One region of the Jeotgalicoccus sp. WY2 genome, then DNA from elsewhere that is predicted to be linked to it. Evidence: predicted binding sites of a transcription regulator. Region 1 holds the regulator's gene; the other holds the start of a gene.
The links. Region 1 encodes Rex, which represses fermentation and respiration genes when NADH is low (regulators of the CRP and FNR family bind a similar motif). Its sites were predicted from a motif close to TTGTGAAATATTTCACAA; they were not measured.
Positions count from the first base shown of each region.

Region 2: G4D76_RS00620 (cytochrome c oxidase subunit II) is a predicted target of Rex. The motif match lies at 2,460-2,477, and genes of this name have one in related genera.

Region 1 is NZ_CP049818.1:944,269-948,678, forward strand. It holds gene G4D76_RS05595 (glycoside hydrolase family 32 protein) at 1-490, opposite strand, end outside; partial or broken gene tatC (twin-arginine translocase subunit TatC) at 515-1,228, opposite strand; gene G4D76_RS05605 (twin-arginine translocase TatA/TatE family subunit) at 1,309-1,539, opposite strand; gene G4D76_RS05610 (redox-sensing transcriptional repressor Rex) at 1,581-2,213, opposite strand; partial or broken gene G4D76_RS05615 (ABC-F family ATP-binding cassette domain-containing protein) at 2,340-4,255, shown strand.
Region 2 is NZ_CP049818.1:116,091-120,500, forward strand. It holds gene G4D76_RS00610 (hypothetical protein) at 1-45, shown strand, start outside; gene G4D76_RS00615 (b(o/a)3-type cytochrome-c oxidase subunit 1) at 67-1,743, opposite strand; gene G4D76_RS00620 (cytochrome c oxidase subunit II) at 1,736-2,227, opposite strand; gene G4D76_RS00625 (cyclic nucleotide-binding domain-containing protein) at 2,608-2,841, shown strand; gene G4D76_RS00630 (helix-turn-helix domain-containing protein) at 2,868-3,239, shown strand; RNA gene ssrS (6S RNA) at 3,267-3,459, shown strand; partial or broken gene G4D76_RS00640 (replication-associated recombination protein A) at 3,763-4,410, opposite strand, start outside.

The DNA of each region.
Region 1 (4,410 bases):
GATTACGGAAGTACTCAAGATATTCCGCTGGCGTATTTCTTATCAGCGGACTTGCATACTTCTGAACTTTACCGTCGGTATTCATATAACCGCCAAGCTGGGACGTCATCAGCTCATCGCCTCTCAGACGTTCTCCTGTATAAAAGTAACTGATTTCATTGAACACCTTAGACAAGCTTCCACCGAATATATTCTCAGCATCATACAGCGAGTCCGGTTTAATTTTCACGCCTTCACTGTGAAATGTTACAAGATCTCTTGACGTTGCATGATAGATGTATTTACTGTCAGGTGTGACTGTTAAATCACTGTCCGGTGACCATTCATAAAATAAATGATAAATACCATTTACATAGTTAAATCCCGTCGGGGCACCTAAAAATCCAAATGGCGGCTGAACATGATATACCTGTTTCCACTTCGAATCATCAGCTGCTTGTATTAAATCGTCTATCTCTGCACGCGAAATTTCTTCAAGTTTTTTTGGCATATATGTTCATTACCTCCCATTTTATTACAGCTCATCTTCCAACTGCTGCTGTTCTGCTTTTAAATATCTGCGGTAGCCAATTTTTGAAATATGAATACTGATTTCATATAAAATAATCATCGGAACTGTCAGCAGTAAGTGCGTCATAATATCCGGCGGAGCAATAATTGCTGCCAGCACAAACATAATAAAATATGCATATTTTCTGTTCTTCTTCAGGAACATCGGCGTAATAATACCCAGCTGTGTTAAGAACAATGTCAGCACCGGCATTTGGAATATAAAGCCGAACGGCAGTATTGTTCTGAACAGGAAGCCGAAATACTGGTTAATACCAATCGTCGTTTCAATTCCCATTTCAACAGATAAATCAAATGTAAATTTAATAATATACGGTACAACAACAAAGTAGCCAAATGCGATGCCAAGCAGCATTAGAATCATGACTACCGGTATGTACAGCAGCGTTATACTTCGTTCCTTCTCATACAGCCCGGGAGTGATAAACGACCACAGCTGATACATAATAACTGGTAAAATTATAATAAAGGCAATAGCCACAATAACAATTAAATAAATTTTAAGCGGATCTGTGACCTGGAATGCGTGCATCTGAACATTTTCTGTCCATGGTGCATTCTGTAATTGATATATTAATGGTTTTGAGAAATAAAAACCGGCAAATAATGCGGCAGCAAAGAAGTACATTACCGTTAATAAACGTTTTCTCAGCTCTTCAAAATGCTCGGTAAACTCTCTTCCTCATCGGCCATTTAAATCACCTCTTTAAAAAAAGGCGGCTTTCGCCACCCTCTAATTTATGCTTCTGATTCAATTTTTTTAGGTTCTTCTTTTTTAGCTTCGCTGTCTGATTTTCTGCTGACTCTGTCGTCGTCATCATCATCGTCATCAGCCAGACCTTTAGTAGCGTCTTTAAATTCTTTCAGTGTAGAACCGACTGCTTTACCGAACTGCGGAAGTTTCTTAGGTCCGAAAATGATAAGCGCTACTACTGCAATAACGATTAAACTTACTGGAGTAACCGCCATTAATGTATTTGGTAAAAGAACTTCTATCATGAATACCCCTCCTATTTATTTTTCATCTGGAAAAATAGTGCCTGCAGCTCTACGCCTAAGTCAATACTGTGTACAGTCACATCAGGACCAGTGCTCAGCCGGATAGGTGTAAAGTTAAGAATGCCTTTAATCCCTGCTTGTTCTAAACGTTCTGCGGACTCTTGTCCAGCTTCCATCGGCACAGTCATAATTGCAACTTCAACGTTCTCCTGCTGTATGATTGCCTCTAAATCATCTGTATGAAAAATACTAATACCATTAATCTCATTTCCTACAAGTGATTGATTGCTGTCAAAAGCGCCAACTACATTCATTTTATCATGAATGTTTGCAAATTTGTAGTTCAATAACGCACTGCCAAGATTACCTGCACCAAGAAGTATTACATTTTTTACATTACTCCCCTGGATGTGTTCCAGAAAGAACTTAAGCAGGCTGCTGACGTTATAGCCATAACCTTTTCTGCCTAATTCTCCAAAATAAGAAAAGTCCCTGCGAATAGTCGCTGAGTCAATGTCTAATGCTTCACTAATTTCTTTCGAGGAAACTCTATCATTACCATTATTCTCTTCTTGTTTGAAGTAACGATAATAAAGCGGTAGACGTTTCATAGTTGCATTAGGGATTTTTTTCTTGTTAGACATTCCCTTTCACCTCTATATTTCTAGTCGCTCAATTATAACATAATATATAGCGGCTGCCACCGGTTTCTCTGGTCGAAATATGTCGTTTTTTCGTGTAAACTAAAGAGTGAAATGAGGTAGGCAATAATGATACTTTTACAATTGGGAAATGTCTCAAAGTCATACGGTACGAATACAATCTTTGAAAACCTTGATCTCGAAGTGAAGTCAGGGGAAACGCTTGGTATCGTCGGTAAAAACGGTGCAGGCAAAAGTACTTTAATGAAAGTCATGGCTGATGAACTGACATACGACAGCGGCACAATCAGCATGCCTAAAAATGTTTCACTCGGATATCTTGCTCAGCAGATGACGCTGGAGTCTGAAGAAACTGTCAGAGATGAACTTCAGAAGCCCTTCTCTGATATTCTTAAAATGAATACTGATATGGCAGAAATAGCTGAATGGCTGGCTGAACATGAACATACACATCCGGACTATACTGAAAAACTTAAAAGGTATGAAAATATACAACTCAGATATGAACACAGTGACGGCTATACAATCGATGCCCAAATTAAGAGTGTACTGACGGGGCTGCAGTTTACAGAAGCTGACCTGGAACGTAAAGTTGAAGAGTTTTCAGGCGGTCAGAAAACACGTCTCGCTCTCGGCAAGATGCTCTTGACGAAGCCGGATCTGCTGCTGCTCGATGAGCCTACCAACCATTTGGATATGGCAACTGTTGAATGGCTGGAACAATATTTGAAGAGCTATCACGGGGCAGTGGTTATTATTAGTCACGACCGTTACTTTTTGGACCGCACCGTCGATAAAATTTATGAAATCGAGTTACACCGTGGAACGCTCTATCATACAAACTATACAAATTACGTTAAAGAAAAAGAGAAAACACACCGTCTCAGAATGAAGCAGTATGAGCGTGAACAGGGCGAAGTTAAACGCTTAGAGACTTTTATCGATAAAAATATTACCCGTGCATCAACTTCAGGCATGGCTAAGGACCGCCGCAAGAAACTTGAAATGATGGACCGCATGGATAAACCGTTCATCGACCGTTCGAGTGCAGACTTCCACTTCACGATTAAACGTGAAAGCGGCAATGATGTGCTCCGCTTAAAAGAATTATCAATCGGCTACGATGAAACTGTACTCCGGAGCGATTTATCTTTTAATGTAGATAAAGGAGAACGTCTCGCTGTTTTAGGACCGAACGGTATCGGTAAATCGACGCTTGCTAAAACAATCGCAAAAATTATTCCGGCACTGTCCGGCAATATTCAGTACGGTACAAATGTGACTATCGGCTACTACGATCAGAAACAAGCCGAGTTCACTTCTCAGAATAATGTTCTCGAAGAACTCTGGAAAGAATATCCGCAGATGAAAGAAAGCGACATTAGAAAAATACTCGGCCGCTTCTTATTTACTCAAGATGAAGTAATGAAGCAGGTCAACTCATTAAGCGGCGGGGAAAAAGCAAGAATACAGCTGGCTAAACTGATGCTGGAAGAAAATAATCTGCTTATCCTCGATGAACCGACAAACCATTTGGACATCGACAGTAAGGAAGTGCTGGAAACCGCACTCGAAAACTTCCCGGGAACGATTATCGTGGTCTCTCACGATCGTTACTTCATTGATAAAATTGCGACCCGTGTCATGGAAATAGAACCGCATAAGGTAATGATGGTCGACGGCGACTACAGCTACTTCCTGCATAAGAAAAAAGAAGCTGAATTTATGGAAGTACCTGTTGAAACAGCAGCAGAGAAAAAGAAAACGTCTCTGATTATGAGGCCCAGAAACAAAAACGCAATGAATTAAAGCGTGTTAAAAAACAAAGTGAAAAGCTTGAGCAGGAAATACAGACGCTGGAAACTGAACTGACGATGATAGAAGATAAACTGGTTGCACCTGAAGTATTTAATGACTACGAGAAAGCACAGGAATTAAATGACAGGCTGCAGGAAATTAATCAGAAACTTGAAGAACTGATGACCGAATGGTCAGAAGCTGAGGAACTGCTCGCTGAACTTTAAAGATTTTTACAGAAATTTTACTGTATGTTCGATGAAACAGTAAAATTTCTCTTAAAAAGTTATGCACAGGAGGAATGCTGTTATTAGTGCATTCCACATCGTTTATCCACAGAATTCATAGTTATCAACACGCTTATCCACAGATTAGTGCACAG
Region 2 (4,410 bases), 830 kb from region 1:
AGAAAAAATAAAACTGAAAACACAAAAGAGGAAACACCGGTATAAAACTGGTGTTTCCTTTAGTATTTACCAGAGTTTAAAGCCTTTGGCTCCTGGAATTTCTTCTGTAAACATTTGTGTAATCGGTACTGTATATGCAATCAGTATAAGGAATATTGTAATAATAATTAACAAGCGCCAGTTTTCCACCCATTTAACAACAGGTGCGTCCTGGTCCATAAACATTGCTACCGGGAATTCTTCAATGTCATCTGCTTTAGGGCCGGTAATCAATTTTAAGAACATCAGAATTGCGATAATGATTGCGATAAACAGAAATGATCCGCCGACAGCCTGCATGACCTGATAGGTAATCCATTCTGTGGCCACTTCAGCTCCGCCGTACTCTGAATATGTAGAGCGTCTTGGTGCGCCGCGAAGGCCAGCCCAGTGCATCGCCAATGACATGATTCCCATGCCGAGCGCCCAAGTGTAGGCGAGGAACAGGCCAAGTCTGTTAGCAATTTTATCGATTTTTCTGCCTGTAATGTGCGGCAGCAGGAACAGCATTGCAGCGAAATATGTCAGAATAACCGGCGCACCAACTGTAATATGGAAGTGTCCGACAATCCATATTGTATTGTGAACGACCTGGTTCATCTGGCCTGAGGCATTAATAATACCGCCGAGACCGCCTGGAATGAAGAACAGCATACCAATGAATACGAGTACGAAACGTGCATCTGTCCAAGGAAGCTTTTTAAACCAGTCAAGCAGTCCTTTAGCGCCCTGTTTGCGTCCGTATGTTTCAAATACAGCAAACATACTGAATGCAGTCATCAGTGAAGGAATGATGACCATAAACGTCAGTACAACCTGCAGACCTTTCCAGAATGCATCGATTCCCGGATCCACCAGCTGGTGGTGAATACCGACGGGAATACTGAAAAATAAAAACAGCACGAAAGAGACACGGGCCAGGTTATCAGAAAAACCTTTTGTCCCGAGTACTTTCGGAATTACTGCGTACCATACCATATAGGCAGGGAGCAGCCAGAAGTAAACGAGCGGATGTCCGAAGTACCAGAATAAAGTACGGCTCAGCGTAATGTTAATCGTTTCAACCCAGCCGAGTGACCATGGAATAAACTGGAATATTACAGTAGTTGCCACACCGATAGTACAGACGATCCACATGACATTGTTAATTGCAGTCATATAGCTTAAGAGCGGTGTTTTATGTCCTTTGTTTTCTTTACGCCATCTGAAATATCTCATCAGCTGTCCGGCAACTGAAACCCATGTGCCGACAATAACAAGTGTGAGGCCGATGTAGTGAAGAACATGCGCCTGCAGCGGTGCGTAGAATGTATATAAAACAGATGCTTCATTCATTGCGATCATTGCAGCGGACATTAAGGTTCCGACTGTCATTACCCAGAAACCAATCCAGCCGAGCGTACGCTCTTTATTGTTAAATGCTCCTGCAGTTCTCGACAAGGCTGCGATCTGAAAACCCATGATGAAAAAGAATGTCATTACGAGCGCAAGGATTACACCGTGCAATGTTAATAGCTGATAGTAGCCGATGCCAAACGGCAATTCAAAATGGCCGGAACGGACGAGTGTCTGCAAGAGACCGGCAGTGCCGCCGATTAATAAAGCAAAAGCGACCCAGAACATGTTCGCTAAGACGAGTTTTCCATCTTTCGGATTTACTCTTGTCTTACTTGAGAAAATTTCAGAACCGGTATAGTTAGTCATGATCCGTACCTCCATCTACTACTTTCAGCGTCGATGTCATATCCGTATGGCCGACGCCGCAATATTCATTACAGACGATAAGATGCTCACCGGGATCATCAAATGTCATCTCATATGTAGAAATTAAGCCCGGTTCCGCCATCATATTAATGTTCGTGCCAACCACTTGAAAACCGTGAACAACGTCAGGACTGGTCACGTGTATTTTTACGGTAGAACCTGCAGGGATTTCGACTTCCCCTGGTTCGTACATAAAAGCACTGGCGATAAAGTACAGATCATAGTCGTAATCGCCTTCAGTTGCTTTCTTCAAGCCCGGCTCACTGAACCGTGCATCTTCACGGATATGTTCCGGATGAATTGTTTCAATACCGCTTGCAGCCGGCGTATGTCCGCCGTGAACAGCTGAAATACCTAAAATAATTAAAAATATTGCAAGAGAAGCTGTTCCTAAAGAAATCCATATCTTTTCGTATTTATGCATATCGGTTCACCTTACATCCTTCCATAAATATATAAATACAGCGAACCAGCTTAAAAGCATCAGTCCGCCAATTGCCATAACCATCATAAAGGTACCTCGTAAATCAAGTTGTGATGATCATCTTCATCGTGCTTTTCTTCTTCTTTTTTTCTGTCCTGTTCTTCAGCTATGATTTCACCTTCTTTTTCAGACGTTTTGTATAGGTAAATTGTAAAATTCTTTCATTATAAAAAAGTGATAAATCTCACATTTTGTGATAATATTTAAGCAAATGACGAGGGAGCAGAAAATGACTAATAAAATAATTTTTACCCTGACGAGCTCATTAGCCAAATCGAAAAAAACGGTAATAGAATTACGTTTAAGAAGGGTGAGTTTATATACCATCCGGGCGATCCGACTGCTTATATTATATCATTCAAAAAGGACAGGTTTTTATCAGCAGAATGCATGCAGAGGGTGCAGAACTCGCAACCAGCCTGCTAAAGGAAAAAGGGATATTCGGAGCAGTGACGCTGTTTTGCGGGCCTAAGGCGCATACAGCTTCAGCGAAGGCGAAAACTGATATTACGGTATACAGACTTCCTCAAAAGAGTTTGAAGGGCTCGTTTTAAATAACGAAGAAATAAAAACAGAGTGGATGCGCTGGATAGAAATAGACCGTCAGCGCGCGATTACGAAAATACGTGATAGCGTAATATACGGCAAACTCGGGGCGTTGTGTTCGAATTTAAACCGGCTGTCGAATTCTTTTGGAGAAACAGTTCCGGAAGGGATCCGTATTACTATAAAAATTACGAATCAGGAACTCGGACTGATTTGCGGCACGTCGAGAGAAGTCATAAACAGACTGCTCGGGGATCTTAAAAGACAAGGGGTTATATCTGTCGAGCAGAAGATAATTACGATACATGACATGGATAAATTACGTCATTTAATCAACTGTGAAAACTGTCATATAGATGTGTGCCAGTTTTTTAAAGCGCTTTCATGCTTTTTAGTTTACATATAAAAATATATGGTATTATTAAATTAATAGAAAATCCTGAAGAGTTCGTGATGTGTTGACTTATATTTTGACCTAACACTTTTTTTCGGGAGCTTAATTGGTTTTCCTTCAAAAAACAAGCCTATGAACGTAATAGGACGTTTGGAGTTGGAAACAGGGCACCCACCTGCAAATAGCAGGCCAAAATAATCAACTATAACACACGGCTTACATTGGGTATTTCGGTAGCCACCAAGTTTACTTGGTGGCTATTTTTATGTAGTTTTTATGTGTTTTCTAAAAATTAATAATTTTACTCGAGTTATTATAAAAGTTATATAGAGCGCGCGCTACCGTGAGATTTCGGTGGCGCGCATTTGGTTTTGGTGCCACCGTGGAACTCACTGACCGGTGTAGTGGGTTTACTCAGTCAATGAGCGATGATTATTTCCATAATAAGTATTAAGGACATTAAAAAATCCCGCCAAAAAGGACGGGGTTTAACTAAAACTATTTCTTTCTTCCCGTAATCTGAGTCTTTGTTCATTTTCTTCAAATTATGATAAGTCTCGTTCAGCGATGCTTCGTATTGCTGATGCCGTCGTCTTTATAGTAGCGCTGATTAATCAGCGTGTCAGGCAGATATTGCTGAGCGACGACGTGGTTTGGATGATTGTGAGGGAATTTGTAACCAACCGCATTGCCGAGCTCTTTAGCACCTTTGTAATGACCATCGCGAAGATGTCTCGGCACGGCGCCGCTGCGGCCTTTTCGTACGTCTGACAGTGCATTATCGATACTTGAGATGGCTGTATTCGATTTTGGTGAGAGTGCGAGTTCAATAACTGCCTGCGATAAAGGGATTCTCGCTTCCGGGAAACCAAGCCGCTCTGCACTGATAATTGCATCGAGTGTGCGTGATGCGATATTTGGATTAGCTAATGATACGTCTTCGTAACTGATAACTAGGAGGCGTCTTGCTATCGTCACAAGATCTCCTGCTTCAATCAGTCGCGCGAGATAGTGCAGTGAGGCATCGACGTCACTGCCGCGGATCGATTTTTGCAGCCCGCTCATAACATCGTAGTGCATGTCGCCGTCTTTATCATGCAGAAATGCAGCTTTCTGCATGCAGTCGAGTGCGTCCTTGAGTGTTATTTTAATTACTTCATCATCGTTTTTTTCAGTGCTTAAA